Regions from separate parts of the Massilia timonae genome, predicted to be linked through region 1. Evidence: predicted binding sites of a transcription regulator. Region 1 holds the regulator's gene; the other holds the start of a gene.

Region 1 (16,170 bases):
GCAGGTCGGCTGGTGGTTCGGCGACTTCGTGTTCAACACCGAGTTCGACATGGTGTCGGACATGGGCAAGATCCGGCGCGCCGGTTTTACCGAAGCGGTGGAGCCCGGCGCGACGATCGTCAGCGCCATCGAGCGGCTGCGCGCCGCCCGCTGGCTGCCGTGATGCGGCAACTGGCGCCGGCTCGACTTTCGTATACCATGTCCGACCTCGTTTATCCGACCGCATGATGTTTCCACCAACCCTTACGCGCCCGCGCCGTCAGGCGGCGTTCCTGGTGCTGGCCTGCAGCGCCCAGTTCGCCTTCGCCGATGACGGCGATGTCATCAATCCCGACCGCCCCAACGTCGCCAACTCCAGCCAGGTGGTCGGCGATGGCCGCCTGCAGCTCGAGATCGGCGTCAACTGGGATCGCCAGCGCAACGACGACCTGCACCTGCGCACCTTGAGTACGCCTGCGCTGCTGCGTATCGGCCTGGGCGACACGACCGAGCTGCGCATCGAGACCGACGGCCGCAGCATCGAGCACGAGCTCGATCCGGCCACGCGCGCGCGCACCACGACGGCGGGCTGGAATGCCACGTCGATCGGATTCAAGTGGCACTTTGCCGAGGGAGAGGGCGTACATCCTGCGCTGGGGCTGATTGGCAGTGTAGCGCTGCCAAGCGGCAGCTCGGCGCTGCGGGTCAAGGGTGTGCTGCCGCAGCTGGTGCTGGCGGCCGAGTGGGATCTGCCGCAAGGCTGGTCATTGGCCGTGACGCCGGGCGCAGGGGCCGATGTCGACGATGACGGCGCGCGCTACCACTACGGCATCCTGGCGGCGTCGCTGGGCAAGAAATTCACTGAGCGCGTCCAGGGATTCCTTGAAGTGGCGGCGCCGCAGATCGCGTCCGCCTCGCATGGCGGCGACCGGATGCAGGTCGACGCCGGCGTGAGCTGGCGCCTGAACCAGAACTGCCAGGTCGATGCGATGGTGGTGCATGGGTTGAATCGACAGACGCCCGACCTGGGCCTGGCGTTCGGGCTGTCGGTGCGGCGCTAAGGTCGCCGCGACTTCACCAGCCAGCGCTGTGCCGACGGGATCAGTGCGCGCCCCGGTGCGCCGACGCGCACGAGACCACGCCAGCGACCAGCAACGCCAGGGCGGCGGTCTCGAACCCGCTCGGCCAGCGCGCCTCCCACAAGAAGCCGTACAGGGCCGCGAAGATGGTCTCGAACACGATCATCTGGCCCATCAGGCTCAGGGGCAGCGCGCGGCTGGCGTGGTTCCACAGGGCGTTGCCGACCACCGAGCACAGGATGGCGACCGCGGTGACCAGGGCGCCGAACTGCATCCAGGCCGGCAGCGTGTGCGCGCCCGGCGCCAGCACGAAGGCCGGCACCGCCAGCGCCAGGGCCATCAGCCCGGTCACCACGCCCACCAGCAGGTTCCATTCATGCGGCGAGATCCCGTCGATGCGCGCCAGCCAGCGGCTGTTGTGCACCGCGAAGAGGGTCCATGACACCAGCGCGCCGAAGGCGCATGCCAGGCCGGCGGCCGAGCCGGGGCCGGACGCCGACAGCGACTCCCAGCCGATGCAGGCCAGGCCGGCGCCGCTCAGCAGCAGCGACGGCAGCAGGCGGCGCAGCGGCACCGCGTGACGGTCGCGCGAACCGACCAGGGTGACCGCGATCGGCAGCAGCCCGATCACGATCGAGGCCATGGCCACGCCGCCCAACTGGACCGCGTTGGCGAGGAACAGGTAGTAGACGATGTTGCCGGTGAGGCTGAGCCAGATCAGGCTGCGCCAGGCCGGCCAGCCGAGATGGCGGCGCAGCCGTCCCCAGGCCGGGGCGATCAGGATGGCGGCGACCAGGCCATAGGCCAGGTAGCGCCCGGCCGAGAGCTGGATCGGCAGGAATCCGGGCGCCAGTTCCGGCGCCAGGAAGACCAGGCCCCAGAGCGCGCCGGCGGCGATGCCGGCGCCGATGCCGAGCAGGGTGGAGCGGGACAGCCCGCCCGCGCCAGTAGCGATGTACATGATGAATCTCCTTTGAAGAGATTCTCGGATCCGGACGTGGGATCGGTCTTGGCCGGGACTACCGCGATTTTGGCGGTTTCTCCTGACCCGCACGCCGGCAGGCGCCGGGCGTGGTGTCGAGTATCCGACGCATCGCCCGCGTCAGGCTGGCCTGGTCCGAAAAGCCGCAGGCGAGGGCGATGTCGGCCACGCTGCGCGCGCCGTGCGTCAACAGGCTGCGCGCGCAATCCAGGCGGCAGCGCAGCAGCCAGGCATGCGGCGTGCTGTCCAGCTCTTCGCGAAACAGCGCGTGGAGGCGGCTGACGCTCAGGTTGGCGGCGCGCGCCATCGACTCGGTGCTCCAGGCCAGGCCGGGCGCGGCCTCGATGCGCGCCAGCAGGGCAGCCAGGCGCGAGGTGGCGCGCGGCGCGTCCAGGCTCAGGGTGTCGAGCAGCAGCGGCACCCAGCCCTGCACCAGCGAGCGGGGCGGAGTGGACTCGCGTGCCATCAGTCCCATGAACTCGACCAGCTTGCGCGCCGCGGGGCCGAGCGTGACGAAGGGCCGTTCCAGCAGGCGCTGCCACGGGCCACTGCCGAAGGCGGCGCCGTCGACGTCGACGATCAGGGAGCCGTTGGCGCCCGGGCTCGACTGCGCATGCCAGGCGCCGGGCGCCACCAGCGCGCCATGCAGGGGATCGAGCCGGCCGCGCCGCTCTTCGATGTCGAGCACGACTTCACCGTGCACCGGCAGCACCAGCTGGGCGAATTCATGGCGGTCGCCCCAGTGCACGCAGTCATAGCTGCGCAGGTGCAGGTCGCACGCGGGCTGGGGCGTCATGGGCTCACGCCATCGGGCTGCAGGCGTCGGTGCCGGCCGCCAACGCCTTCAGCTTGACCGGATCCAGCAGGGTGACTTCGCGCTTGTCGACCTCGAGCCAGCCCTGCTTCTTGAAGCGCGACAGCAGGCGGCTGATGCTTTCGATGGTCAGGCCCAGGTAGTTGCCGATGTCTTCGCGCGACATGCGCAGCTGGAAGCGGTTGGCCGCATAGCCGCGGGCGGCGTAGCGCGCCGACAGGTTGACCAGGAACACGGCGAAGCGCTGCTCGGCGCGCATATTGCCGAGCAGGAGCATGACGTTCTGCTCGCGCGTGATTTCCTGGCTCATGATGCGGTGGAAGTGGCGCAGCAGCGTCGGCACCTCGCCGAACAGGTCTTCCAGGCGCGCGAACGGAATCTCGCATACTTCCGAGTCTTCCAGCGCCACCGCATCGCAATGGTGGGTGCCGCTGATCGCGTCCATGCCCAGCAGCTCGCCGGCCATCTGGAAGCCGGTGATCTGGGCTTCGCCGGCGGCATTCACCTGGTAGGTCTTGAAGTGGCCGAAGCGCACCGCGTACAGGTTGCGGAACGACTCGCCCACCCCGTACAGGCGCTCGTCGCGCTCCAGGCGGCGACGGCGGCCGATGATCTTGTCCAGGCGGTCGATCTCGGCGTCTTCCAGGCCCATCGGCAGGCACAGCTGGTGCATGCTGCATTGGGCGCAGGACTTGAGCGCGTGGATGTTCAGGGGCGGCTCGGCTTGCCGGGACAGGGGCTGGCTCATGAGGGATGGTCACTTTGTTCAGTACACCGCAAATTATAGACCCCTTGGCTGAGCATTCCGGCCGGCAAGCTCGAAATTTGCACCAAATTGGGAAGTTTTCATGAACTTTTGTTGCGAACCGGTCGGCATGTGTTCAAAAACCACTCAACAATGATAAAAATGATATGGCCAATCGTGCGAGGCCGATGTCGTGATCTACTTGGCGCCATCGATACGGGGGAGTTTGCATGCTTGGTCTTACAGCCCTGGAACTAGCGCGCATCCAGTTCGCCTTCACGATTTCCTTCCACATCATCTTCCCCGCGATCACGATCGGCATGGCCAGCTACCTGGCCGTGCTCGAGGCGTGCTGGCTCAAGACCAGGCGCCAGGTCTACGTCGACCTGTACCACTTCTGGCTCAAGATCTTCGCCGTCGCCTTCGGCATGGGGGTGGTGTCGGGCATCGTGATGGCCTACCAGATCGGCACCAACTGGAGCTACCTGTCCGAATTCGCCGGCAGCGTCATGGGCCCGCTGCTCACCTACGAGGTGCTGACCGCCTTCTTCCTGGAGGCCGGCTTCCTGGGCGTGATGCTGTTCGGCTGGAACCGGGTGGGGCCGCAGCTGCACTTCCTCGCCACCTGCATGGTGGCCATCGGCACTCTGATCTCGTCGACCTGGATCCTGGGCGCCAACAGCTGGATGCAGACGCCGCAGGGCTATGCCATCGAGGGCGGGCGCATGATCCCGGTCGACTGGCTGGCCATCATCTTCAATCCCTCGTTCCCCTACCGCCTGATGCACATGGTGGTGGCGGCCTACCTGGCCACCGCCCTGATCGTCGGCGCCTCGGCCGCCTGGCACCTGCTGCGCGGACGCGACAACAAGAACGTGCGCAAGATGCTGTCGATGGCGATGTGGATGATCCTGCTGGTGGCGCCGATCCAGGCCGTGATCGGCGACTTCCATGGCCTCAATACGCTGAAGCACCAGCCGGCCAAGCTGGCGGCGATGGAGGGGCACTGGGAGAATACGCCGGGCGAGGCGGTGCCGCTGATCCTGTTCGGCATTCCCGACATGGAGCGCGAAGAAACCCGCTATGCGGTCGAGATTCCCTACCTGGGCAGCATCATCCTCACCCATACGCTGAGCGGCCAGTTCCCGGGACTGAAGGAGTTCCCGCGCGAAGACCGCCCCAATTCCCTGATCGTGTTCTGGAGTTTCCGGGTCATGGTCGGCCTGGGCCTGTTGATGATCGCCCTTGGGGCCTGGAGCCTGTGGCTCAGGCGGGGAGGGCGGATCTACGGCAAGCGCCTGTTCCTGCGCTTCGCCTTGCTGATGGGGCCGGCCGGCCTGATCGCCATCCTGGCCGGCTGGATCACGACCGAGGTCGGCCGCCAGCCGTGGGTGATCTACGGCGTGCTGCGCACCGCCGATGCGGTCTCGCCGCACAGTGTCACCACGATGGCCGTGACGCTGGCGATGTTCGTCGTGGCCTATGTGTTCGTGTTCGGCGCCGGCACCGTCTACCTGCTGCGCCTCATCAACAAGGGGCCGCAGCACTTCGCCCTCAACAAGCCGCCCGAGGGCGGGTCGGGCGAAGGGCGCACGCCGATGCGGCCGCTGTCGGCGGCCAACGTCGACAACGACGACAGCATCGAGGGCAATATCGACGACAGTCCCGACCACGGCGCTGACCGCGACGGCGGCAACCCACCGACGCGGAGCTGACACCATGGGCATCGACACATCCGTCATCTGGATCCTGATCATCTTCTTTTCCGTCTTCATGTACGTGCTGCTGGACGGCTTCGACCTGGGCATCGGCATGCTGTTCCCGTTCACGCCGAAGAAGCGCGACCGCGACACCATGATGAATTCGGTCGCGCCGGTGTGGGACGGCAACGAGACCTGGCTGGTGCTGGGCGGGGAGGGGCTGCTGGCGGCCTTCCCGGTGGCCTACGCGATCATCCTGTCCGGGCTCTACCTGCCGCTGATCTTCATGCTCATCGGCCTGGTGTTTCGCGGCGTGGCCTTCGAATTCCGCTTCAAGGCCAAGGAGCACGAGCGCCACCTGTGGGACAAGGCCTTCATCGGCGGCTCGGTGGCGGCGGCCTTCTTCCAGGGCGTGACCCTGGGCGGCTTTTTGGACGGCATCACGGTCTCGGGGCGCAGCTTCGCCGGCGGGCCGCTCGACTGGGTCGCGCCGTTCCCGCTGCTGGCCGGCGTCGGCGTGATGATCGCCTACACCTTGCTGGGCGCCACCTGGCTGGTGATGAAGACCGAGGGCGAACTGCAGGCGCGCATGATCCAGGTCGCGCGGCCTTTCGCCTGGCTGCTGCTGGGGGCCATCGTCGCGGTCAGCATCTGGACCCCGCTGCGCTTCGCGGCGGTGGCCGAGCGCTGGTTCACCTTCCCCAATATCGCCTTCCTGGCGCCGGTGCCGATCCTGGTCGTGCTGTGCATGGCGCTGCTGCTGCGCTCACTGGCCCGGCAGCCGTTCCGCCAGCCCTTCGTGCTGGCGCTGGCGCTGATCTTCCTCGGCTACAGCGGCATGGCGATCAGCATCTGGCCGCACGTGGTGCCGCCCGCGATCACGATCTGGGAAGCCGCCTCGCCGCCGCAGAGCCAGGGTTTCGCCCTGGTCGGCACGCTGTTCATCCTGCCCATCATCCTGATGTACACGGGGTGGTCGTACTGGGTATTCCGTGGCAAGGTCAAGCATGACGCGGGGTATCACTGATGGCCGCGCGCCGCGAATGGCTGCGCCGGCTGGGGTGGATGGCGCTGCTGTGGCTGGGCGGCGTCGTCACCCTGTCGCTCGTCGCATTTCTCATAAGAATTGTCATGCATGCCGCCGGAATGCGCTAGGCGCAACTGTGCGCGCTCAATGTGAATCGGCGTCTACACTGGCGATACAAATTGAACAACTGGAGTGATCGACAGTGTCATCTACAAGTGCGAGCACGTCCGTCAACGCCGCCTTCGTCGCGGTCTCTGCGCCTGCCATGTCGCCCAGCGGCGAAGACCAGGCCAGGGCCGACCTCTACGCCTTGCTCTCGCGCCTGCTGCTGGCGGCGCCCGACGCGGCGCTGCTGGAAGCGCTTGCGTCCAGCGATCCTATTTTGGCCGAAGGCGGCGATCCGGCGCTGGAGCGTGCGTGGGAACACCTGACCGTGGCGTCCGGCGTGATGGACGCCCAGGTGGTGCAGGATGAATTCAGCGCGCTGTTCGTCAGCATCGGCACGCCGCCGGTCGACCCGTATGGCTCGCGCTACCTGGCCGGCTACATGAACGACACGCCGCTGGCGCTGCTGCGCGACGACCTGGCGCGGCTTGGCCTGGCGCGCATGCGGGGCCGGGGCGAGTTCGAGGACCACCTCGGCGCGCTGTGCGAGACCATGCGCGTGCTGGTCGCCGGCGCCCCCGGCATCCGGCGCCAGCCGCTAACGGCGCAGCGCCAGTTCTTCGAGGCCCACATCGGCGGCTGGTGCATGCGCGCGCTGGACGACATCGCCAATGCCGAGGGCGCCAACTATTACCGCCTGGTCGCGCGCTTCGCGCAGGCCTTCCTGGCAATCGAGGCCGAGAGCTTCGCAGTAGGAGAGGACACCGATGAGCAAGCATGATCGACAGACGCCGGACCAGCCCGACCCGGCGCGGCGCGGCTTCCTGAAGGCCGCCCCGCTGGGCGCGCTGGTGGTGGCCGCTGCCGCCGCCCCGGCGAGCGCGGCGCCTGAGGCCGCACCGGCCGCGCCGGACCCCAAGGTCAAGCGCGGCTACCACGAGACGGATCACATCCGCCGCTACTACGCCACCGCCGCCTACTGGTAGGCAAGCAGAGGAATCCCATGTCACTGGTCAAGTCTACGCGCGACAGCGCCCTGAAACGGCGCCGCTTCCTGGTCGGGGCCGGCGTTGCCGCCGGCGCCGGCGCCCTGGCGCGCCACCTGCCGCTGAACGTGATCGAACCGGCCCAGGCCGATCCGGTGCCGAACACCCCGGTGCCCACCGAAGTGAAACGCACCGTGTGCAGCCACTGCTCGGTCGGCTGTTCGGTGGACGCGGTGGTCGCTAACGGCGTCTGGGTGCGGCAAGAGGCCGCCTTCGATTCGCCCATCAATATGGGCGCCCACTGCGCCAAGGGCGCCTCGGTGCGCGAGCACGCCTTCGGCGAGCACCGCCTGCGCTATCCGATGAAGCTGGTGAACGGCAAATACCAGCGCATCTCCTGGGACCAGGCGATCGACGAGATCGGCGACAAGCTGCTGCACCTGCGCAAGGAGGCCGGACCGGATGCGCTGATGCTGATCGGCAGCTCCAAGCACAATAACGAACAAGCGTATTTGCTGCGCAAGTTCATGTCGTTCTGGGGCTCGAACAACTGCGACCACCAGGCCCGCATCTGTCACTCGACCACCGTCGCCGGCGTGGCCCAGACCTTCGGCTACGGGGCGATGACGAACTCGTTCAATGACCTGCACTACAGCAAGGCGGTGCTGTTCATCGGCTCCAACCCGGCCGAGGCGCACCCGATCTCGATGCTGCACTTCCTGCACGCCAAGGAGCTGGGCGCCAAGATGATCGTCATCGATCCGCGCTTCACCCGCACGGCGCGCTTTGCCGACCACTACGTGCGCGTGCGGCCGGGCACCGACATCCCGCTGGTGTGGGGCATCCTGTGGCACATCTTCAATAACGGCTGGGAAGACAAGAAATTCATCGAAGAGCGCACCTGGGGCATGGACGACGTGCGCGCCGAAGTCATGAAATGGACGCCCGACAAGGTGTCGGACGTGACCGGCGTGCCGGAATCGGCGGTGCGCATGGCGGCCGAGATGCTGGCCACTAACCGTCCCTCGTCCGTGGTCTGGTGCATGGGCATCACCCAGCACCACGTCGGCACCGCCAATGTGCGCGCGCTGTCGATCCTGCAGCTGGTGCTGGGCAATATCGGCATTCCCGGCGGCGGCGCCAACATCTACCGCGGCCACGACAACGTGCAGGGCGCCACCGACGTCGGCCCCAACGGCGATTCGCTGCCCGGCTACTACGGCCTGGCCGAAGGCGCCTGGAAGCACTTCGCCAACGTCTGGGGCGTCGACTACGAATGGATCAAGTCGCGCTTCGGCTCCAAGGAACTGATGGAAAAGCCCGGCATCACGGTGTCGCGCTGGTTCGATGCGGTCAACGAAGAAAACCAGTTCATCGATCAGCCGAGCAATCTGCGCGCCGTGTTCTACTGGGGCCACGCGCCGAACAGCCAGACCCGGCTGCCGGACATGAAGGCGGCGATGCAAAAGCTCGACATGATGGTGGTGATCGACCCCTATCCGAGCATGACGGCGGCGATGCATGGCCGCACCGACGGCGTCTACCTGCTGCCGGCCGCCTCGCAGTTCGAGACCCAGGGTTCGTGCACGGCCTCGAACCGCTCGATCCAGTGGCGCGAGCGGGTCATCCAGCCGCTGTTCGAATGCAAGACCGACCACGAGATCATGTACCTGTTCGCGCGAAAACTCGGCTTCGCCGAGGAACTGTGCAAGAACATCAAGGTGGTGCACAACGAGCCGGTGGTCGAGGACATCCTGCGCGAGATCAACCGCTCGTGCTGGACTATCGGCTACACGGGCTGCTCGCCCGAGCGGCTCAAGCTGCACATGGAAAACAAGCACACGTTCAACCCGACCACCCTGCGCGCCGATTCCGGCCCGTGCAAGGGCGACTACTACGGCTTGCCGTGGCCATGCTGGGGCACGCCGGAGATGAAGCATCCGGGCACGCCGATCCTGTATGACCTGAGCAAGAGCGTGGCCGAGGGCGGTTTGCCGTTCCGCGCCAACTGGGGCGTCGAGCACAACGGATCGAGCCTGCTGGCGGCCGACGGCTCGACCAACAAGAACAGCGAGCTGGACTTCGGCTACCCCGAGTTCGACCACGTGTTCCTGAAAAAACTGGGCTGGTGGGCCGAGCTGACCCCGGCCGAGCAGGCCATGGCCGAGGGCAAGAACTGGAAGACCGACCTGTCGGGCGGCATCATCCGGGTCGTCATCGCCCACGGCTGCGCGCCGTACGGCAATGCGCGGGCGCGCTGCAACGTCTGGAACTTCCCCGATCCGGTGCCGGTCCACCGTGAACCGCTGGCTTCGCCACGACGCGACCTGGTGGCCAAGTACCCGACCTACGACGACAAGGCCAATCACTGGCGCCTGCCGACATTGTACAAATCGGTGCAGGCGGTCGACTATTCGAAAGACTTTCCGCTGATCATGACCTCGGGCCGCCTGGTCGAGTACGAGGGCGGCGGCGAGGAAACCCGGTCCAACCCCTGGCTCGCCGAGCTGCAGCAAAACATGTTCGTCGAGATCAATCCGCGCGACGCGGTCCAGATCGGCGCCAAGCTGGGCGAATACGTGTGGCTCGAGACCCCGACCGGCGCGCGCCTGAAGATGATGGCGATGGTCACCGAGCGGGTGCCGGTGGGCCTGGTGTGGGCGCCGTTCCACTTCGGCGGCTGGTGGATGGGCGAGGACCTGGAACGGCACTATCCCGAGCATGGGGCGCCGATCGTGCGCGGCGAAGCCATCAACACTGGCTGGACCTACGGCTACGACGCCGTGACCATGATGCAGGAAACCAAGGTATCGCTGTGCCGCGTGGTGCGCGCCTGACGAGCCGACAGGAGACTGACTATGCCAGCAAGAATGAAGTTTATCTGCGACACGGAGCGCTGCATCGACTGCAACGGCTGCGTGACCGCCTGCAAGAACGAGCACGAACTGGCCTGGGGCATCAACCGGCGCCGCGTGGTGACGATCAACGACGGCATCCCCGGCGAGCGCTCGGTATCGGTCGCCTGCATGCACTGCACCGACGCGCCGTGCCTGGCCGTGTGCCCGACCAACTGCATCTACCACACCGAGGACGGCATCGTCCTGCACAGCAAGGACCAGTGCATCGGCTGCGGCTACTGCTATTACGCCTGCCCGTTCGGCGCGCCGCAATTCCCCGAGACCGGCCTGTTCAACCACCGCGGCAAGATGGACAAGTGCACCTTCTGCGCCGGCGGCCCGGAACCGGATACCTCGGAAGCCGAGTTCAAGAAATACGGCCGCAACCGCATCGCCGAAGGCAAGCTGCCGGCCTGCGCCGAGCAGTGCGGCACCAAGGCGCTGCTGGGCGGCGACGCCAACATCATCGCCGACATCTACCGCCAGCGGGTCGAGACGCGCGGCTACGGCCCGCAGCTGTGGGGCTGGAAGATCGCCTACGGCAGGCCGAAACGCGGTGGCCAGTACAAGGCCGAGGGCGACTCGCCGCGCGTCAACCAGGACGTGCGCGATTCACAGAACCACGCGGGGAGGTTCCCGACATGAAGCTCCTCAAAGCATGCGCGCTGATCCTGCCGGCCGTGCTGCTGGCCGGCTGCCTCGAAGTGGACCAGCACCCGCCATGGCTCAAGGGCGAGTACGCCGGCAAGCCGGACGACCGCCATTACCAGCGCCGCTTCCACAACGACCGGCTGGCCTGGTGGGCCACGGTCGAGAATCGCAACGGCAAGCAGAACGAATACAACCGGGCCAATCCCTGAGGAGACGACATGCGAGCGAATCTGAATGTGTTGCGCGCGATGCTGCTCCTGGTGGCGACGCTGGCGCTGTCCAGCAGCTGGGCCGGCGTCAAGAACGAGCGCGCCACGCCGGCGTATGCCGAAGAGCAGACCATGCTGCAGATCGAGGCCGACTCTGTGGTGCCCGACCCCGGCCTGCTGCAATCCGAATCGGGCCGCGTGCACATGGACCGGCACTACCTGGGCCAATACGGCAGCAAGGAGGGCAACGTCATCGTCCAGCGCGGCGGCAACACCTGGCGCCACCTGCGCAACGGGCCGCTCGCGACCATCGCCGGCTTCATCCTGCTGGCCGTGCCGCTGGCGATCTTCGTGTTCTACCGGACCATCGGCCCGGCCAACCAGGTGGCCGAGGCAGGGCGCAAGATGCAGCGCTTCAACCGCTGGGAACGCCAGGTACACTGGGCCACGGCCTTCAGTTTCATTGCCCTCGGCATCACCGGCATCATCATCATGTACGGCAAGAAGATCATGCTGCCATGGATGGGGCACGACCTGTTCTCCTGGGTGGCGATCATCTCGAAATACCTGCACAACTTCGTCGGGCCGCTGTTCATCCTGTGCTCGATCCTGATGTTCTTCACCTTCTTGAAGCGCAACTTCTACAACCGCGCCGACTGGCAATGGGTCAAGCAGGGCGGGGGACTGATCAGCCACAAGCATGTCCCGGCCGGCTTTTTCAATGCGGGCGAAAAGACCTGGTTCTGGGGTGGTGTCGCGTTGCTGGGCCTGATCATGTCGGTCACCGGCCTGGTGCTCGACTTCGCCGTCGGCCAGACCCGCTACGTGATGCAGGTGGCGAACGTCCTGCATGTGGGCGCGGCCGCGATGTACATGGCGGCCGCCATGGGCCACGCCTACATCGGCACCTGGGGCACGCCCGGCGCCTATGAGGCGATGCGCTACGGCACGGTGGACGAGAACTGGGCCAAGGCCCACCACCAGCTGTGGTACGAGCAGATGAAGACGGGCGTGCCGCCCGGCATGGACAAGGACGGACGCATGGTGCCCGGTCGCGACGTGCCGGGCCAGGGCGGCCGTCCGCAACCCGGCCCGGCGCACTGAGGAAATGACGATGAAACGATTCGATGCATCGGTCCTGGGCGCCGTAGCGCTGCTGGCCAGCGCGTTGGCCGCCTGCGACCGCGGCCAGGCGCCCGCCGCCAATGGCGTGATCCAGACCAAGTACCCCGGACAGGTGTCGTCCGGCGGCATGACCAGCGGCCAGCTCATGGCGCGCACGGCGCGGCCGGAAACCGACGCCACCTATGCCGGCGGCACGCCAGGCATCGCCGGCGGTTCGGGCGGCAATACCAGCGGCGCCGAAACCGGCGGCGAGACCCGGGAAACCGGCCAGGGGCCGTCGAGCGGCGTCACCCAGCCGTCCAGCGCCGGACGTCCAGGCAGCGAGCTGCCGTCGGGCGAGAACCGCCCCGTCGCGCCGGCGCCGGGAAGCACCGAAGCCCCGGCGGCCAACAATGCGGCGCCGCAGGGACAATCAGGAGGAACGCGATGACGATCAGGCGATTGCAATGCGTGCTGGCGCTGGCGTCCGGCCTGGCCGGCGCATCGTGGGCGGCCCTGCCGCCGCCATCGCCGGCCCAGGCCCAGGCCGCGGCGGCGAAAAAGGCCGAGGCCGACGCCAGGGCGGCCAAGGAAAAGGAAGCGTTGAACGCGTCGATGGACCGGATCAGCGGCCAGTGGCGCCAGCGCGCCGCGCAGGAAGGCTGGACCATCAAGCCGCCGCCGCCCGTGAGCGGGCCGACGGGTGTCGCCGCCTCCGATCCGACCCCGCCGGGCGCCGGCGTGCCGTCGCCGGCCCCGGCCGGCGGCGCTCCGGGAACGGCGGGCGCGGCGCCCGCCACCGGCGCCGCGCCGCTCGGCGCGCGTGCGCTGCATGCGGCCAACGTGCCGGTCAAGAGCGAGAAACTGGGCACGGCGCGTCCGAGCGAAGACGTCAAGCAGGGTCCGACCCGCGCCGAGCCGGCCGGGGCGTCGCCGACGGTGAACAAGAAAGGCGTGCCTGAAAACGCGCCCGAACAAATGAAGGCCGAGCGATGAAAATGGGAAGCATGCCGGTCGCCATCATCATGCAGCGGCGCGCGGTGCGGCACCGCTGGGGTGATATGGACAGCTGGGCCGCGGTGGGCGTGGTGCCGGACCGCGGCGAGCTGCCGCGCCTGTCGGTGCTGAGCGAAAGCGCCGAGCGCGACTACTACCTGGTCTCGGGCCTCGAGCTGGAACTGTACACCGACGAGCACGAGGGCTATTACGAGAACGTCATGGCGCCGGAATCGAAGGTGTTCGTGCTGTGGCGCATGGAGGACGGCCGCGCGATGCCGGCGCGCGCCTCGGTCAGCTACGTCGAGGGCACGCGCATGTTCGATTCGGGCGAGTCGGCCGACGGCGTGACCATGCCGGCCGAGATCTACAGCTGGGTCGCGGGCTACCTGCGCGAGCATTTCACGCCGCGCCCGCGCAAGGGAAGGCAGCACGGATGAGCGCTGACGCCGTGGCCGAGGAAGGATTCCTGCGCCGCTGGTCGCGCCTGAAGGCGGCGCCCGAGCCGGTGCAGGAAGTCGCGCCGGCGCCGCTACCTGCCGCCGCGCCGCCGCCACCGGTGCAGGAGGATCAGCGGGCGCTGCCGACCCTGGACGACGTGGCCCGGCTGACGCCGGAATCCGATTACTCGGCCTTCGTCGCCAAGGGCGTCGACAAGGCCGTGCAGCGCATGGCGCTCAAAAAACTGTTCGCCGATCCGAACTTCGCGGTGATGGATGGCCTGGACATCTATATCGCCGACTACAACAAGGCCGCGCCGCTCACCGACGCCATGCTGGCTTCGCTCAGGCACGCTCCCGGCGTGCTGAATCGCCTGCTGGGCGAGGACGAGGACAAGCAGGGCGAGGCGCAGGCACGGCGCGACGACGACCCGGCAGCCGACGGCCAGCCGGGCACGCCAACACAAGGGACCACATGAACATCCGATTCAACGACGGGGCGGCTTCCGACCCTGTCCAGGACGGCCGCGACGCGGCCGCCCGCGTAGCCGCGCTGCAGGCCGCGCGCGACTTTCCCGACTTCGAGGCGGCCGTTACGGTCGACTACCGCTCGCACGGGCGCACGCTGGTGGTGGGCAGCGCGTGTGACGCGCTGCCGCTGGCCGACCGGCTGGCCGGCGCGCTGTCGGTCACCGTGCTGCTGCTGGACGAGCCGGATGCCCCGGACCGCCCGCAGCCGCGCTTGTATCCGGTGCACAGGGCGCAGACGGTGGCGGTAGCCGGCTGGCTGGGCGCCTTCGAGGCGCGCTGGCGCGCGGCCGGCCAGCCGGTGGGCGAGGGCCGGTTCGACCTGGTGCTCGACCTGTGCCCGGCGCGCCTGATCGCCAGCCACCAGCGCCCGCACGGCTACTACGCGCCCGGACGGAGCGAGACCGCGCGCATGAAAGCGGTCGAGGCCCTGCTCGAGATGGTCGGCGACTTCGAGAAACCGAAATACTTCAGCTACAAGGAGCGCATCTGCGCCCACGGTCGCAACGGCATCCACACCTGCAGCGCCTGCGTCGACATCTGCTCGGCAAAGGCGATCGTGAGCGACGGCGACCGGGTCAAGGTCAATCCGTATCTGTGCGCCGGCTGCGGCGCCTGCGGCACCGTGTGCCCGACCGGCGCCATGAGCTACGCCTATCCGCCGGCGCCGTTCACCGGCAAGCGCATCCAGGCCGCCTTGCGCGCCTTCCGCGAGGCGGGCGGCGCGCAGCCGGTGCTGCTGCTGCACGACGCGCAGGGGCTGGACGTCATCGAACGCCTTGGCGACAGCGTTCCGGGCCGCATCCTGCCGTTCTCGCTGCACCACGTCGCCGCGACCGGCATCGACGTCTGGCTGGCGGCGCTGGCCTACGGCGCGGCCGGCGTCGCCGTGCTGACCACGGGCGAGGAAGCCCCGCAATACGTGCAGGCGCTGGGCGAGCAGATGCGCATCGCCCAGGCCGTGCTCGATGGCCTGGGGTATGCCGGGCCGCACTTCCAGCTGCTGCAACTGGCTGGCGGGCCACAAGCGTCGCCGTTGGAGGCGGCCCAGGAACTGGCGCTGGCCCTGCGTCATGCGCCGCGCGGCGACACACCGTCGTCGCCAGCGGTGTTCCACCTGGCTGCCGACAAGCGCAACACCCTGGACTATGCCCTCGACCACCTGCACCGCCATGCCCCGCAGCAGCCGCCGCACATCGGCCTGCCCGACAAAGCGCCGTTCGGCGCGCTGCTCGTGGACCGCCAGGCCTGCAGCCTGTGCATGTCCTGCGTCGGCGTCTGCCCGGCCAATGCGCTGCAGGACGGGCAGGGCGCGCCGCAGCTGCGCTTCATCGAAAAGAACTGCGTCCAGTGCGGCCTGTGCGCCAACACCTGCCCCGAGAACGCGATCGCGCTGATGCCGCGCATCTCGTTCGCGCCCGAGCGCATGGCGGCGGTGGTGCTGAACGAATCGCAGCCCTTCCACTGCATCCGCTGCAGCAAGCCGTTCGGCACGCTGCAAATGGTCGAGAACATGCTCGGGCGCCTGGGTTCCCACCCGGCGTTCGCGGCCAACCTCGATCGCCTGCGCATGTGCGGCGACTGCCGCGTGATCGACATGATGGCACCGGCCGACGAGATGCAGGTGACGCCGCTGCGGCGCAACTGAAGCGTCAGGCGTCACCACGGGCCGAATCGGTGGCAGAATGGTCGCAAGGCGGGAGCGTCACGCATCCCGCCATCCACATGGCATAGCGACCAGGAGACACCCCATGACGCCAACCCAGCGCTTCGTGCAGGCGCGCGACTTCCTCCAGCGGCACCGGCTCGACTACGACACCGCCTACCGCGATTTCAGGCAGCCCGCGCTCGACCGCTTCAACTGGGCGCTCGACTTCTTCGACCATCAGGCGCGGGACAATCACGCTCCCGCCCTGTGGGTGGTCGAG
Region 2 (16,170 bases), 2.0 Mb from region 1:
ATGCGACGATTAATACCCTGAAAGAGGGTATGGAAACGGAAGTGAAAGTACGGGCACTCTGGCCCAGCGCAAAGCGCGGGCACCATGAGCCCCAGCTCGAGGTCCGGTTGATGCACGGTATCGAGGGTCAGGTCGTAGCGAGTCATAGCGGGGGTCAATCTGACATTCGGACAAAACCTCAACTGTAGTAGCTCGCCGGACCGCTTCTCTCAATCTTGAATCGACGAGAAAATCTATTCTCGAGGCCTTGTCTGAATGTCAAACCCTTGATTCGTGACCGTTTTGCCAGTGACGGCATGATGCATCGGCGACGAGGGCCTGCTCGCGCGGTCTTTTTTTCACCAGCGCCGGAATCTAGTCTCCGCCACCGCCACCGCCGCAACCACCGCCCCCACCACCGCCGCAACCGTCGCTGCCGCCAGCGGAATCGAAAACGGCGATGCCGCCATCGCCTGTGTGCGCCTCCGGTCCTGGTTTCTTCAACAACGCCAGGTAAGTCAGTTCACTGACCAGGCCCGCAGCGAACAACGCCGGCAGGGCGAGATCGGGATGCACGTGCGCCGAACCCTGCCTGCGGCCTGCCGCATCGAGCCGCCGGTACACGATGTCGCCATGCTCGATCCAGTAGCCGTGGCCGTTCCGCATGTGCAGCCGGGCGTCGAGAGCGAACAGCGGCGGCAGGCCAGGGCCGTGGGACGGCTGCCCGTCCAGCGCGCGGCAGCCGACGAGGGTCTGCGCCAGGGCCGTGCGGTCGAGGGCCGACTGCGGCAGGTGCGCGATCGCAGTGCCGAAGTGGCGCCGGCAAAAGCGCGCCAGATCGTCGGCGTCCCAGCGCATCCACGCGTGCCAGACCGAGTCCGCGGCTAGCGACGGCAACGCGCACGGCTTGCCGCGTCGTGTGGATGCATCGAAGAATTCCATCAGTCCAACAGCGGCCCGATGGAAGAACAGGCGTCCGGTCGGCATGCCCGGAAATTCTTCCGGTCCGACACGCTGCCAGTAGACATGCAAGGCCGGCGCAAGCTGCACCAGCTGTTCACGATAGCGCGTGCGCCGCAGCTCGCGGCGCACGCGCCAGTCATCGATCCAGTCCATATGCCGCCATGATCTCGGTTGACATGGCTCATATCATACCGCGCCCGCCTCTACCCCTGGAACAGGAAGTGCAGATCGAGCCGGTCGCCGCTCATGGCGCCATCATAGCCAGGTAACCCCGACAGCACCTCGCGGAAAGCGCCGCCCGCCATCGCCGCCTGGGCAGACGTCAGGAGCGGCGTCTCCAGCGCGCCGGCGTCGCAGGCTAAAAAGTACCGTTCGCGAATCACCGGAATGAAATCCAGATCGAAGCGCCGCGCCGCCGTTTCGACGCCGAAGCCCACGTCGGCCATGCCGCTGGCGACATAGGCCGCCACCGCCGCGTGCGTGAATTCGGCGGTGCCGGAGCGGTTGATCACCGCCGGGTCGACGCCAAGGTCGGCCAATAACAGTTCGAGCAGCACCCGCGTCCCCGACCCCTTCTGGCGATTGACGAAACGAAGATCGTGGCGCGCCAGGTCGGCCAGGCTTGTGATGCCCTTCGGATTGCCCTTGGCCACGAACAGCCCCTGCATGCGGTACGCCAGGTGCAGCAGCGCATGGCGCTCGGGATCGAGCCAAAGCCGGTACTTGGCCGCCGCCGCTCCCTCCAGTTCTCCCACCGGCAAATGAAAGCCCGCCAGGTCGCACTCCCCGCGCGCCAGCGCCGCCACCGCGTCGCTGCTGCTGCGGTAATTGATGTCGACCGTCACGCCATGCTCGTTCAGCTGCGTCACCAGCGCGGCCACCGCGAACCCGTGCGAAGCGGTCAGGCGCAGCACCTGGGCGTCGCCGACCAATACCCGCGCCAGTTCCTGCTGCAATTCCGAGGCCAGGCTGTCGAGCATGGGGGTCAGGCGGGCGTGGATGCGGCGGTCGGCCCACATCAGCTTTTCGGCGAGCGGAGACAGCACCGTGCCCTGTCCGCGCACCTTGTGAACGAGCTCCACGCCGAACTGTCGCGAGAACTGCTGCAGCAATCCCCATGCATGGCGGTAGGACATGCCGCGCGCCGTGGCGGCCTTGCTGATCGAACCGAGCTCGCTCACCGCGAGCAACAGCCCGAGCAGCGCCGGCAGCGCGGTCGGCTGGCCGGCGGCGTCGCGCACGATCCAGTCCGGCCGTATCTCCACTCTGATCATATGCAAAATCCTTCATATTGAACACCTACAGAACGGGTGCTACTCTGGACGGAGCAGTACATAAAAGCCGTTATATATGTTCCCATAAACATATGCAAGGCAGAGATGGAGACACCCATGAATGCACCAGATACCCTTGACCCGCGTCGCGTCATCGGCGACATCCTCGCACTCCATGCGCACAATGGCCTGCTCGGCCAGGACATGCTGCTGCCGGTGCTGCACGCCATCCAGGACCGGCTCGGCTTCATCCCGCCCGATTCGGTCGAAGGACTCGCGCAAAGCTTCAATCTCTCGCGCGCCGAGGTGCATGGCGTGATCACTTTCTACCACTACTACAAGACCACGCCGCCGGCGCGCTGCACGGTGCAGGTCTGCCGCGCCGAGGCGTGCCAGAGCATGGGCGGCGACGCCCTGCTGTCGCATGTCCAGCAAGCCCTCGGTTGCGACCTGCACGCGCATACCGCCGACGGCGGCTTCGCCCTGGAGCCGGTGTACTGCCTCGGCCAGTGCGCCACCGCGCCCGCCATCATGATCAACGACGCCGTCCACGCCCGCGTGACGCCGGCGCGTTTCGACAAGCTGGTCGCGAAAGTGGCCGCCAAGGCCAAGGAGGCAGCATGAGCGTACGCATCTACGTCCCGGCCGATTCGGCGGCGCTGGCCCTGGGCGCCGACGACGTCGCCGCCACGATCCAATGCGAGGCCGCGCGGCGCGGCATCGCGATCGACCTGGTGCGCAACGGCACCCGCGGCTTGCTGTACCTTGAACCGCTGGTCGAAGTCGAGACGCCAGGCGGGCGCATCGGCTTCGGCAACGTCGATGAAAGCGACGTGGCCGCCCTGTTCGACGCCGGTTTCCACGACGGCCAATCCACGCACCGCCTGGCGCTCGGCCTCGTCGAGCAGATTCCCTACCTGGCCCGGCAGACCCGCCTGACCTTCGCCCGCTGCGGCGTCACCGATCCGCTGTCGCTGCGCGACTACGAGGCCCATGGCGGCTACCGCGGCCTGCGCCAGGCCGTGACCATGAGCGGCGCCGACATCGTCGCCGCGGTCACCGCCTCCGGCCTGCGCGGACGCGGCGGCGCCGCCTTCCCCACCGGGATCAAGTGGAACACGGTGCTGCGCGCGCCTGGCCACCAGAAATACATCGTCTGCAATGCCGACGAGGGCGATTCCGGCACCTTCGCCGACCGCATCATCATGGAAAGCGATCCCTTCGTCCTGATCGAAGGCATGACGATCGCCGGCCTCGCGGTGGGCGCCACGCGCGGCTTCATCTACGTGCGCAGCGAGTATCCGCATGCGATCGCCGCGCTGAATCACGCGATTCAAACGGCCACGCGCGCGGGCCTCCTTGGCCCCAACGTCGCCGGCAGGGGCCGCGCCTTCGAGCTCGAGGTGCGCAAGGGCGCCGGCGCCTATATCTGCGGCGAAGAGACCGCCCTGCTGGAGAGCATCGAGGGCAAACGCGGCGTGGTGCGCGCCAAGCCGCCCCTGCCCGCGCTCGCCGGCCTGTTCGGCCAGCCGACCGTCATCAACAATGTGCTGTCGCTGGCCTCGGTGCCAATCATCCTCGACCAGGGCGCGCAGTATTACCAGGACTTCGGCATGGGGCGCTCGCGCGGCACCTTGCCGGTGCAACTGGCCGGCAATATCAAGAACGGCGGCCTGATCGAACTGGCGTTCGGCGCCACGCTGCGCGAGATCTTGTACGACTACGGCGGCGGCAGTGCCAGTGGCCGTCCGATCAAGGCGGTGCAGGTGGGCGGCCCGCTGGGCGCCTATCTGCCGCCGTCGCAGTGGGACACCCCGCTCGACTACGAAGCCTTCGCCGCCCTGTGGGCGGTGCTGGGCCATGGCGGCATCGTGGTCCACGACGACAGCGCCGACATGGCGCATCTTGCGCGCTACGCGATGGAATTCTGCGCCGTCGAATCGTGCGGCAAGTGCACGCCCTGCCGCATCGGTTCCACCCGCGGCGTCGAGGTGATCGACAAGATCCGCGCCGGCGTCGAGCGCCCGCAGCAGGTGATCCTGCTGCGCAGCCTGTGCGACACGATGCTCAACGGTTCGCTGTGCGCGATGGGCGGCATGACGCCCTACCCGGTGCTGTCGGCGCTGAACCACTTCCCGCAAGACTTCGGCCAGGTGGCCGGCGACGAAATGGCCGCCTGAATGGCTGCCCAGGAGAGAAGGCAATGATCGAAACCATCCTCACCCGCGACTTCGGCACCCCGGCGAAAGACATCGACGTCGCCACCGAGATGATCACCCTGACCATCGACGGCGTCCAGGTCACCGTCCCGGCCGGCACCTCGCTGATGCGCGCCGCGGCCGAGAACAGCATCAACATCCCCAAGCTGTGCGCCACCGACAGCCTGGAGCCGTTCGGCTCCTGCCGCCTGTGCCTGGTGGAGATCGAAGGCCGCCGCGGCTATCCGGCATCGTGCACCACGCCGGCCGAAGCGGGCATGATCGTGCGCACCCAGAGCCCCAAGCTGCAAGAAGTGCGCAAGGGCGTGATGGAACTGTACATTTCCGACCACCCGCTCGACTGCCTCACCTGCCCCGCCAACGGCAACTGCGAGCTGCAGGACATGGCCGGCGTCACCGGCCTGCGCGAGGTGCGCTACGGCTACGAGGGCGCCAACCACCTCAAGCTCAAGAAGGACGAGAGCAATCCCTATTTCACCTTCGATTCGTCGAAGTGCATCGTGTGCAACCGCTGCGTGCGCGCCTGCGAGGAGACGCAAGGCACCTTCGCGCTGACCATCTCGGGGCGCGGCTTCGATGCGCGCGTGTCGGCCGGCCAGAACGAACCGTTCATGCAGTCCGAATGCGTCTCGTGCGGCGCCTGCGTCGAAGCCTGCCCGACCGCCACCCTCACCGAGAAATCGGTGATCTGGCTCGGCCAGGCCGAGCACAGCATCACCACGACTTGCGCCTATTGCGGGGTCGGTTGCTCGCTCAAGGCCGAGATGAAGGGCAACGAGGTGGTGCGCATGGTGCCGGCCCGGGACGGCAAGGCCAACGAGGGCCATGCCTGCGTCAAGGGCCGCTTCGCCTGGGGCTACGCCACCCACAAGGACCGCATCCTGAAACCCATGATCCGCGCGAAGATCACCGACCCATGGAAGGAAGTGTCGTGGGACGAGGCGCTCGACTACGCGGCATCCGAGTTCAAGCGCATCCAGGCCAAGCACGGTCGCGATGCGATCGGCGGCATCGTCTCGTCGCGTTGCACCAATGAAGAAGGCTATCTGGTGCAGAAGCTGGTGCGCGCGGCGTTTGGCAACAACAACGTCGACACCTGCGCCCGCGTATGCCACTCGCCGACCGGCTACGGCCTCAAGACGACGCTCGGCGAATCGGCCGGCACCCAGACCTTCAAGTCGGTCGAGAAGGCCGACGTGATCCTGGTCATCGGCGCCAACCCGACCGACGGCCACCCGGTGTTCGCCTCGCGCATGAAGAAGCGCCTGCGCCAGGGCGCGCGCCTGATCGTCATCGATCCGCGCCGCATCGACCTGGTCAAGTCGCCGCACATCCGCGCCGACTACCACCTGCAGCTGCGGCCCGGCACCAACGTCGCGATGATCAGCGCGCTGGCCCACGTGATCGTCACCGAAGGCCTGATGGCCAACGATTTCATCACCGAGCGCTGCGACCTGCGCGCCTTCGCGCAGTGGCGCGCCTTCGTCGCCCAGCCCGAGAATTCGCCGGAAGCGATGGAAGCGATCACCGGCGTGCCGGCGCAGCAGGTGCGCGACGCCGCCCGCCTGTATGCGCTCGGCGGCAACGGCGCGATCTTCTATGGCCTGGGCGTGACCGAACACGCGCAGGGCTCGACCGCCGTCATGGGCATCGCCAACCTGGCCATGGTCACCGGCAACGTCGGCCGCGCCGGGGTGGGCGTCAATCCGCTGCGCGGGCAGAACAATGTGCAGGGTTCGTGCGACATCGGCTCCTTCCCGCACGAGCTACCGGGCTACCGCCACGTCTCGGACACCACCGTGCGCACCCTGTTCGAGCAAGCCTGGGGCGTGCCGCTGCAGGCCGAACCGGGGCTGCGTATCCCGAACATGTTCGAAGCGGCCCTCGACGGCAGCTTCATGGGCCTGTATTGCCAGGGCGAGGATATCGTGCAATCCGACCCGAACACCCAGCACGTCACCGCCGCGCTCGAGGCGATGGAGTGCATCGTGGTGCAGGACATCTTCTTGAACGAGACCGCCAAGTATGCCCACGTGCTGCTGCCCGGTTCCTCGTTCCTGGAAAAGGACGGCACGTTCACCAATGCCGAACGCCGCATCTCACGCGTGCGCAAGGTGATGCCGCCGCGGGCCGGCTATGCCGACTGGGAAGTCACGGTGGCGCTGTCGAACCGGCTGGGCTATCCGATGAACTACCGCCACCCGTCCGAGATCATGGACGAGATCGCGCGCCTGACGCCGACCTTCAGCGGCGTGAGCTACCGCCGCCTCGATGAACTGGGCAGCATCCAGTGGCCCTGCAACGACGAGGCGCCGGAAGGCACGCCGACCATGCACGTCGACGGCTTCGTGCGCGGCAAGGGCCGCTTCATCATCACCCAGTACGTCGCCACCGACGAGAAGGTGACGCGCAAGTATCCGCTGATCCTGACCACCGGCCGCATCCTGTCGCAGTACAACGTCGGCGCCCAGACGCGCCGCACCGAGAACGTGCGCTGGCACGCCGAGGACCGGCTCGAGATCCATCCGCACGACGCCCAGGAGCGCGGCATCGAGGATGGCCAGTGGGTCGGCATCCACAGCCGCGCGGGCGAGACCGTGCTGCGCGCGATGGTCACCGAGCGCATGCAGCCGGGCGTGGTCTACACCACCTTCCACTTCCCCGAATCGGGCGCCAACGTCATCACGACCGAAAATTCCGACTGGGCGACCAACTGCCCCGAATACAAGGTCACGGCGGTGCAGGTGATGCCGGTTCAGCAGCAGTCGGACTGGCAGCTGGAATACGCCCGCTTCAACCAGATGCAGCTGGGCCTGGCGGAGCCGGTCGCATGACCTGCGCCCTCGACATGGATGCGGATAGCGGCGTGCAGGCGCCCGTCCAGCACTTCCCGAGCGCCTGCATGACGGTGACGCGCATGCACGGCGGCGCCTTGCGCAGCGCCCAGGACGAACTGGCCGAGGAAGTGCCGGTCGCGCTCGAGTACAACGGCGTCTCGCATGCGGTGATGCTGGCCACGCCCGCCGACCTGGAAGAGTTTGCGCTCGGTTTCTCGCTGAGCGAAGGCATCATCGCCTCGCCCGCCGAATGCTATGGCGTCGAGATCGAACACGCTGCAAGCGGCATCACCGCCCACGTCGACCTCGCCGCCGGCGCATTCATGCGTCTCAAGGAGCGGCGGCGCAACCTGGCGGGTCGCACCGGCTGCGGCCTGTGCGGGGTCGACAGCCTGGCCCAGGTGGTGCGTCCCCTGCCCTGGCTGGCGCCGACGCGGGCGCTGTCGGGCGCGGCGATCCGGCGCGCCCTGATCCATGCCAGGGCCCAGCAGCCGCTCAATCGCATCACCGGCGCCACCCATGCGGCCATCTGGTGCGGCCGTGACGGCATGCCGCGCGCGGCGTTCGAGGACATCGGCCGCCACAATGCGCTCGACAAGCTGATCGGGGGGTTGCACATGAATGGCGCCGATCTCGCCGACGGTTTTTGCGTGATCACCAGCCGCGCCAGCGTCGAGATGGTGCAGAAGGCCGCCACCGTCGGCATCGGCGCCCTGGTCGCCATGTCCGCCCCCACCGCCCTCGCCGTGCGCACCGCGCTCGGCTGCGGCCTGACCCTGGTCGCCTTCGCCCGCGGCGACGACTACGTCGCCTACGCCCACGGCGCCAACATCGCTATGGAGTCCGCATGAACATCGACAACCTGGTCACCATGGCCAACCAGATCGGCACCTTCTTCGCGTCCTACCCGGATCCCCAGGAAGGGCGCACCGAAATCGCCAACCACCTGCAGCGCTTCTGGGCGCCGCGCATGCGCAGTCGGCTGTTTTCGCACATCGACGACACGCAGGGTGAGGGACTCAGCCCGATGGTGATCGAGGCACTGCTGGAGCACCGGCGCGAGCACATGCCGCCGCCGCCGGGTGGCGACGCCGGCTGATGTCCCACGTCCCGCGGCCCAGGCGCGTCATTCCCGCGTAGGCGGGAATCTAAGTTCTACGCGTCGCTACTACGCTTTGACGGAGTGGCTGGTCGACGGACTTGGATTCCCGCCTACGCGGGAATGACGTTCTTGCATTACGGGACTAGCGTGGAGCGAGACTGGATGAACAGGATCAAGCCTGCGCCGTCTCGAGCTGCGCCAGCCGCGCGCGCAGCTTGCGTTCTTCCCCCCAGCGTTCGGTCTCGTCGCGCACCAGGGCGACGATCGCCGACACTTCCCCGCCCGGCCCGTGCAACAGCGCCACCGTGAAGGCGATCGACAGTGGCTTGTCTTCCTTGTGCACAGCCGGCACCCGCAATACGTCGGCGCCATAGCGCGTCTCGCCCGTGGCCATGGTCTTGTGATAGCCGTCCCAGTGCCGCTGGCGTTGGCGCTGGGGGATGATCAGGTCCAGCGACTGTCCGATCGCCTCACTTTCGGTGAAGCCGAAGATGCGCGTGGCGGCGGCGTTCCAGAACGTGATGTCGCCTTTCGCGTCGCAGACGATGACGCCGTCGCCCAGCGCCTGCAGCAATTGTTGAAAATCGATGTCGGCTTGCATGCTTGTCTCCCCCATAAAAAACAGGTGCGCGTCGCACACCGCCGACGCGCACCAGACTCTCGTTTTATCCAGCCAGGCCCGTGATCACACCACCCGCTTCTCGTGCAGCGCCGCGATCTCCTTGCTGCTGTAGCCCAGGCCTTCCAGCACCTCGTCGGTGTGTTCGCCCAGCAGCGGCGAACCCTTGATCTCGACCTTCATGTCCGAGAACTTGATGGGGCTGCCCACGGTCAGGTAGGTGCCCCGTTCCTTGTGCTCGACCTCGGCGATCGTGCCGCTGGCGCGCAGCGATGGGTCGGCGGCGATTTCCTTCATCGACAGCACTGGCGAGCAGGGAATGTCGAACTTGCGCAGGATGTCGACCGCCTCGAACTTGGTCTTGTCCTTCAGCCATTCCTCGATCGTGCCGAAGATGTCGAAGATCTTGTCCTGGCGCGCGATGGCGGTCGTGTAGGCCGGGTCGTCGATCCACTCTTCCTTGCCGATCGCCCTGCAGATCGGCGCCCAGGCATGGCCCTGGATGGTGAAGTAGATGTAGGCGTTGGGGTCGGTCTCCCAGCCCTTGCACTTGAGCACCCAACCCGGCTGGCCGCCGCCGCCGGCGTTGCCGCCGCGCGGCACGACGTCGGAGAACTTGCCGTGCGGGTACTGCGGATACTCTTCCAGGTAGCCGACCCGGTCCAGGCGCTGCTGGTCGCGCAATTTCACACGGCACAGATTCAGCACGCTGTCCTGCATCGACACCGCCACCTTCTGGCCCTTGCCCGTGGTGTCGCGCGCGCGCAGGGCGGTCAGGATGCCGATCGCCAGGTGCATGCCGGTATTGCTGTCGCCCAGGGCGGCGGCGCTGACGGTCGGTGGGCCGTCGTCGAAACCGGTGGTGGACGCGGCGCCGCCGGCGCACTGCGCCACGTTTTCATAGACCTTCAGGTCTTCATAGTGGTGACCGTCGCTGAAGCCCTTCACCGAGGCCACGATCATGCCCGGGTTCAGTTCCTTGATGTGCTCCCAGGTGAAGCCCATGCGGTCGAGCGCGCCTGGACCGAAGTTCTCGACCAGCACGTCCGACTCCTTGATCAGCTTGGTCAGGATTTCCTTGCCTTCGGGCGTCTTGGTGTCGAGCGTCAGCGAGCGCTTGTTACTGTTGAGCATGGTGAAATACAGGGCGTCGACGCCGGGGATGTCGCGCAACTGCGAACGCGTGACGTCGCCCGCGCCGGGACGCTCGACCTTGATCACGTCGGCGCCGAACCAGGCCAGCAACTGGGTGCAGGCAGGGCCGGCCTGGACGTGGGTGAAATCGATGATCTTGATGCCTTCGAGTGGTTTGCTCATGATGTCAGTCTCCTTTGTTCAGTCGATATTGCGGGCCCCGCCGGCGGCCTCGTGGGCGCCGGCGGTCGTGCGTGTCGCTGGGCTATATCACTTCTTTGCGTTGCTTTGCGGATTCAGATTGGTCAGGCGGCCGCTCTCGGTGCCGGCGGTCTCGTCGATCACGGCATTGATCAGGGCGGGCTTGCCGGCCGCGATTGCCTCGGCTAACGCCCGGGTCAGCTCTTCCGGGGTGGTGGCGTGGTAGCCGATGCCGCCGAAGGCCTCGATCATCTTGTCGTAGCGGGCGTTCTTGACGAACACGGTCGGCGCGACGTCCTTGCCGCCGGTCGGGTTGACGTCGGTGCCGCGGTAGACGCCGTTGTTGTTGAAGATGATGGTCGTCACCGGCAGCTCGTAGCGGCAGATCGTCTCGAGCTCCATGCCACTGAAGCCGAAGGCACTGTCGCCTTCGATCGCGACCACCGGCTTGCCGCTGACGACGGCCGCGCCGATCGCGTAGCCCATGCCGATGCCCATGATGCCCCAGGTGCCGGAGTCGAAACGTTTGCGCGGCTGGTACTGGTCGACGATGCTGCGCGCATAGTCCAGGGTATTGGCGCCCTCGTTCACCAGGTTGATGTCCGGATGCTGCTTGAGCACGTCGCGGATGGCGCGCAGGGCGGTATGGAAGTTCATCGGCGCCGCATCGCGATTGAGCAGGGCCGTCATCTTGGCCATGTTCTGCTCCTTGCGTTCGGCGATCGGACCGAGCCATTCCGCGTCCGGCTTCGCGATGCCGGCGCCGTCGAGCCCGTCGAGCAGGGCCGCCACGCAGGAACCGATGTCGCCGATCAGGGGCGCGGCGATCGCCACGTTGCTGTCGATCTCGGTCGGCGAGATATCGATCTGGATGAACTGCTTGGGCTTGCCCCAGGTCTTGCCCTTGCCGTGCGACAGCAGCCAGTTGAGCCGGGCGCCGATCAGCACCACCACGTCGGCCTCGGCCAGCACGTAGGAGCGGGCCGCCGACGCCGATTGGGCATGGGTATCCGGCAGCAGGCCCTTGGCCATCGACATCGGCAGGTAAGGAATGCCGGTGCGCTCGACCAGGGCGCGGATGTCGGCGTCGGCCTGGGCGTAGGCGGCGCCCTTGCCGAGCAGGATCAGCGGCTTCTTCGCGCCCTTGAGCAGCGCGAGCGCGCGCTGCACCGAGTCCGGGGCCGGGATCTGGCGCGGCACCGGGTCGACCACCTTGACCAGGGAGCGCTTGGCGTGGCCGGCCTCGATCGTCTGCGCCAGCAGCTGGGCCGGCAGGTCGAGATAGACGCCGCCAGGGCGGCCCGAGACGGCGGCGCGGATCGCCCGCGCGACGCCGATGCCGATGTCCTCGGCCTTGTTGATGCGGTAGGACGCCTTGGCGTAGGGCTTGGCCGCGTTCAGCTGGTCCATTTCTTCATAGTCGCCCTGCTGCAGGTCGACGATCTCGCGTTCGCTCGACCCCGAGATCAGGATCATCGGGAAGCAGTTGGTGGTCGCGTTGGCCAGCGCGGTCAGGCCGTTGAGGAAGCCCGGCGCCGAGACCGTCAGGCAGATGCCTGGCTTTTGCGTCATGTAGCCGGCGATTGCCGCGGCGTTGCCGGCGTTCTGTTCATGACGAAAGCCGATGAAACGCATTCCTTCGGCCTGCGCCAGGCGCGCCAGGTCGGTAATCGGAATGCCGACCAGGCCGAAGATCGTATCGATGTCGTTGTGTTTTAGCGCATCGATTACCAGGTGGAAGCCGTCGGTCACGTCTACCGATACGAGGTTAGTCATTGCTGTCTCCAGTTATTGTCGATCCGGGCAGAACGCGGTGTGTATCGCCCGCAAACCATCATAGCCAGCGCGCCTGATTTGTCTCATTGACCATGGTCAATTTTGGCCGCATGATGCGAGAATCTCGCTAAACGGCCGCGTCATGACGACTATTGCAAATCACTCCGAACGAAACATCATTCGTCTGCAGTTGAAACAAAACGTGGTGCTCAAGGAACTGCGCGACAGCGAAATGGCGGCGCTCGAGCCGTACCTGACGATCGAGAACCACCAGAAGGGCGACTTGCTGCTGAACCAGGGGGTGCACGAGATGTCGCAGTACTTCATCCTGGACGGCATCCTCAAGCGCCAGGTCTCGAACCAGGAAGCCAAGGAGATGATCCTGCGCTTCTCGGCGGAGCGGGACATCGAAACCAGCTACGCCGCCTGGTGCCTCAAGACGCCGACACCATTCAGCATCGCCTGCGTCACCAAGGTGCGGGTGGCGCGCATGCCGCTGCCGCAATGGGTCGACTTCATGCGCAGTCACAGCATCGTCAAGCAGGCCTTCGAGTACGAGGTCATGAACCTGATGAGCGCCATCATGGCGCACACCATCACGCTGCATTTGCTCGATGCGCCGGGCCGGGTCCACCGTTTCATGCGCAAGCACCCCGACCTGTTCGAACGTCTGCCCAAGAAAGAACTGGCGGCGTACCTGAACCTGTCGCCGGAAACGCTGAGCCGCCTGAAGAATCGGGGCAAGATCTGAAGGCGGAAAGCAAAAGCACCGGCGGGGACTGGCCCGGCCGGCGCCTTCGCTCTGGAATACCGCTCAGGCCGTAACCAGCCTCTGCAGCCTTACCCCGCCACCCTCCTCGGTCATGGTCTGCTCCAGCAGCTTGACGAGCGCATACGCCGAATCGATGTGCGGCGTCGGGGTGCCGGTCATGCGCGCCAGCTCGATCACCGACCCGACCAGGGCATCGATTTCCGGCCCCCGGCCCGCCTCGACGTCCTGCAGCATCGAGGTCTTGTGCTTGCCGATCTGGGCGGCGCCCTCGATGCGCCGGTCCAGGGGCACGCGGAAGGTGATGCCCAGTTTGGTTGCCACCGCTTCCGCCTCGCGCATCATCTCCGCCGCCAGCTCGCGTGTGAGCGGGTACTGGCAGATGTCGACCAGGGTCGAATGCGCCAGCGCGCTGATCGGGTTGAAGCAGACGTTGCCCCATAGCTTGAGCCAGATCTCGGCGCGGATATTGTCGAGCACCGGCGACTTGAAGCCGGCGTTCTGGAAGCAGGCCGAGACTTCATTGACCCGCTCGCTCGCCGTGCCGTCCAGTTCTCCCAGCGGGAAGCGCGCGCCTTCGATGTGCCGGATGACGCCCGGCGCCACCAGTTCGGCGGCCGGATAAACCACGCAGCCGAGCACCCGCTCGGGTGGAATCCGGCGCGCCAGTTCGCCGCCGGCATCGACGCTGCGCACGGTGCGCCCGTCGAACTCGCCGCCATGGCGGTGGAAATACCAGAACGGTATGCCGTTCTGCATCGTCACCACCACGGTGCGCGGCCCGAACAGCTTGCCGATCTGGGCCGACACCCCATCGACCTGGTGCGCCTTGAGGGCCAGGATCACCAGGTCCTGCTCGCCGGCCGCGTCATAGTCGTCCGTCGCGCGCACTTGCGAGGCAATCTTCTCCTCCCCGTCCATCTCGATGAGCTTGATGCCGTTCGCGCGGATCGCCGCCAGATTGGCGCCCCGCACGATGAACGTCACCTCCTCGCCCGCCAGCGCCAGCCTGGCGCCGACCAGGCCGCCGATTGCTCCCGCTCCGATAACTGCGATCTTCATGACCCACCCCTTGTCGTTTACTCGAACCGATTGATGAGCTTTCCGATGCCGTCGATCTCTACCTCGATCGTGCTGCCCGGCCGCATCGAGCCGACGCCGACCGACGTCCCGCACAGCAGGAGGTCGCCCGGCTCCAATGTCATGTCCTGGGAAATCCGGCTGACCAGCTCGGCCACCGGAAACACCATGTCGTTGATCGGGTAATCCTGGCGCACCTCGCCGTTCAGGGTGGTGCGCACGACCAGCATTGCCGGGTTGAGCCCGGTGGCGATCACCGGGCCGAACGGGCAGAAGGTGTCGAAGCCCTTGGCGCGCACCCACTGGGGAAAGGTCGGGTCGCGCCCGATGATCTCGCCCACGGTGACGTCGTTGGCGCAGGTATAGCCGAACACGTAGTCGGGCGCTTCCTCGACCGGGACGGCGCTGCAGCGGCGGCCGATCACGATCGCCAGCTCGCCCTCGAACGCCACCTTGCCCTCGCACAGCGGCTTGCGGATCGTGCCGCCTGGCGCCAGGTAGGAGGTCGATGGCTTCATCAGGTAAAGCGGCTCGCCCGGGGGCGCCAGGCCCAGCTTCTGGCCAAGCGCGTGGAAATTGTTCCACATCGCCAGCACCTTGCCGGGCACGCACGGCGTGAGCACCTCGACCTCGTCCAGGTTCACCGCCAGGTCGGTGCGGCGCGGGCTGTCGAACATATCGCCCTTGAAGATCCGGATCTTGTCGCCCTCGATCGTGCCGAAACGTACGGTGTCGAGGTGTTGGAAGCGTATCCAGTGTCGGATCATATGATGTCTCTCGTACGTCGGGTCGGTGGATGGGCTGATTGTGGAAGAACGATTTCCGTATATCCTTGACCACGGTTAAGATTCGAAAATCTCTGCCCAGCCGTTGGTGTCTACACGCCGATCTGCCGCTGCTGGAGCGCGGACCAGTCGATGAAGGCGCCCGGATTGCAACCAGCGGCGCTCAGCTGCGCGTGGCAGCGTTCCTTGGCGGCCAGGATCGCCTCGACCAGGAAGTCGGCGTCGTGCGCGCTCAACAGGTGGGATTGATGCCGCGCCAGGTAGTTGCGCAGGCCGGTGCGGTCATCGGCGCCGGCGACCGCGCTCGCATACAGTCCGATGTCCCAGACCCAGCTCAGTCCCAGTTCATGAAAGGCCGCGTTATAGGCGTTGCACTCGGCGTCGGCATTGCAGATCGTCGTCATGGCACTCTCCAGGTGGTGGTGGTTGCGGTCGAGCTGTCTGAACATCATCGTAGTCCAACAAAATGATGAGCAATAGTGAAAGTTTTTAGGGATAATCATTAACGACTGCTTATACATGGACGGAAGCGCCGATGAAGAACGCGACACTGCGTCAACTGAAGGTCTTCGAGACGGTCGCGCGCCGGCTCAGTTTTTCACGCGCCGCCGAGGAGCTGCACCTCACCCAGCCGGCCGTGTCGACCCAGGTCCGCACGCTCGAGGGCCACGTCGGCATGCCCTTGTTCGAACAGCTGGGAAAGAAGATCTACCTGACCCAGGCGGGCGAGGAGCTGCTGCACTTTTGCCGCGCCATCATCCAGCAGTTCGATGAGGCAGAAGATGCGATGGCGCAACTCAAGGGAATCGCCGGCGGCAAGCTGAACGTGGCGGTGATCAGTGCCGGCGACTATTTCTTTCCGCAGCTGATGGTCGCCTTCGCGCGCCAGCATCCTGGCGTGCAGCTGAACCTGACGGTGCACAATCGCGAGGAGTTGCTGGACAAGCTGGCGGCCAATCGCACCGACCTGGCCGTGATGGTGCGGCCACCCGCCGAACTCGACACGCAGAACGATGCGTTCGCCCCCCATCCCTATGTGATCGTGGCGGCGCCCGACCATCCGCTGGCCGCGGCCAGGCATGGGCGCATCCCGATGAGCGACCTGATCCGCCACCCGTTCGTGATCCGCGAACCGGGCTCCGACACCTGGTTCTCGATGCAGGACGCCTTCGGCCCGCACCTGGCCGAGCTGAGCGTCGCCATGGAGATCAAGAGCACCGAGACGATCAAGCAGGCGGTGATCGCCGGCATCGGACTGGGCTTCCTGTCGTTTCACACGATCGGCCGCGAACTCGCCGCGCGCAGCCTGGTGGTGCTGGAGGTCGAGGGGTTTCCACTGATGCTCAACTGGTATGTCGTCCACCGTCGCGAGAAGCGCCTGCCGCCGGTGGCGCGGGCGTTTCGCCAGTTCCTGCTGGACGAAGGAGAGGCA

Evidence for each region. The regulator FNR, encoded in region 1, switches genes on or off when oxygen is low (the NO sensors DNR and NnrR bind a similar motif). The targets are predictions, from matches to a motif close to TTGATNNNNATCAA.
Region 2: a site for FNR is predicted at 12,191-12,204, ahead of oxc (oxalyl-CoA decarboxylase). Genes of this name have one in related genera too.

The regions. Positions count from the first base shown of each region.
Region 1 is NZ_JRYB01000001.1:3,942,265-3,958,434, forward strand. It holds gene LO55_RS16865 (SDR family oxidoreductase) at 1-163, shown strand, start outside; gene LO55_RS16870 (transporter) at 225-1,040, shown strand; gene LO55_RS16875 (DMT family transporter) at 1,081-2,019, opposite strand; gene LO55_RS16880 (AraC family transcriptional regulator) at 2,078-2,836, opposite strand; gene fnr (fumarate/nitrate reduction transcriptional regulator Fnr) at 2,841-3,602, opposite strand; gene LO55_RS16890 (cytochrome ubiquinol oxidase subunit I) at 3,830-5,314, shown strand; gene cydB (cytochrome d ubiquinol oxidase subunit II) at 5,319-6,326, shown strand; gene LO55_RS25950 (DUF2474 domain-containing protein) at 6,326-6,454, shown strand; gene LO55_RS16900 (TorD/DmsD family molecular chaperone) at 6,529-7,212, shown strand; gene LO55_RS16905 (formate dehydrogenase) at 7,199-7,417, shown strand; gene LO55_RS16910 (formate dehydrogenase subunit alpha) at 7,435-10,254, shown strand; gene fdh3B (formate dehydrogenase FDH3 subunit beta) at 10,288-10,959, shown strand; gene LO55_RS16920 (hypothetical protein) at 10,956-11,174, shown strand; gene LO55_RS16925 (formate dehydrogenase subunit gamma) at 11,184-12,278, shown strand; gene LO55_RS16930 (hypothetical protein) at 12,289-12,729, shown strand; gene LO55_RS16935 (hypothetical protein) at 12,726-13,274, shown strand; gene LO55_RS16940 (DUF3305 domain-containing protein) at 13,271-13,714, shown strand; gene LO55_RS16945 (DUF3306 domain-containing protein) at 13,711-14,193, shown strand; gene LO55_RS16950 (4Fe-4S binding protein) at 14,190-15,890, shown strand; gene LO55_RS16955 (AMP-binding protein) at 15,994-16,170, shown strand, end outside.
Region 2 is NZ_JRYB01000001.1:5,946,120-5,962,289, forward strand. It holds gene LO55_RS26850 (UCP032817 domain-containing protein) at 355-1,095, opposite strand; gene LO55_RS25505 (substrate-binding domain-containing protein) at 1,146-2,216, opposite strand; gene LO55_RS25510 (formate dehydrogenase subunit gamma) at 2,334-2,840, shown strand; gene LO55_RS25515 (formate dehydrogenase beta subunit) at 2,837-4,396, shown strand; gene fdhF (formate dehydrogenase subunit alpha) at 4,420-7,269, shown strand; gene fdhD (formate dehydrogenase accessory sulfurtransferase FdhD) at 7,266-8,123, shown strand; gene LO55_RS25530 (formate dehydrogenase subunit delta) at 8,120-8,371, shown strand; gene LO55_RS25535 (PAS domain-containing protein) at 8,547-8,975, opposite strand; gene frc (formyl-CoA transferase) at 9,060-10,310, opposite strand; gene oxc (oxalyl-CoA decarboxylase) at 10,398-12,104, opposite strand; gene LO55_RS25550 (Crp/Fnr family transcriptional regulator) at 12,247-12,855, shown strand; gene LO55_RS25555 (2-dehydropantoate 2-reductase) at 12,919-13,935, opposite strand; gene LO55_RS25560 (fumarylacetoacetate hydrolase family protein) at 13,953-14,720, opposite strand; gene LO55_RS25565 (HAD family hydrolase) at 14,831-15,190, opposite strand; gene LO55_RS25570 (LysR family transcriptional regulator) at 15,274-16,170, shown strand, end outside.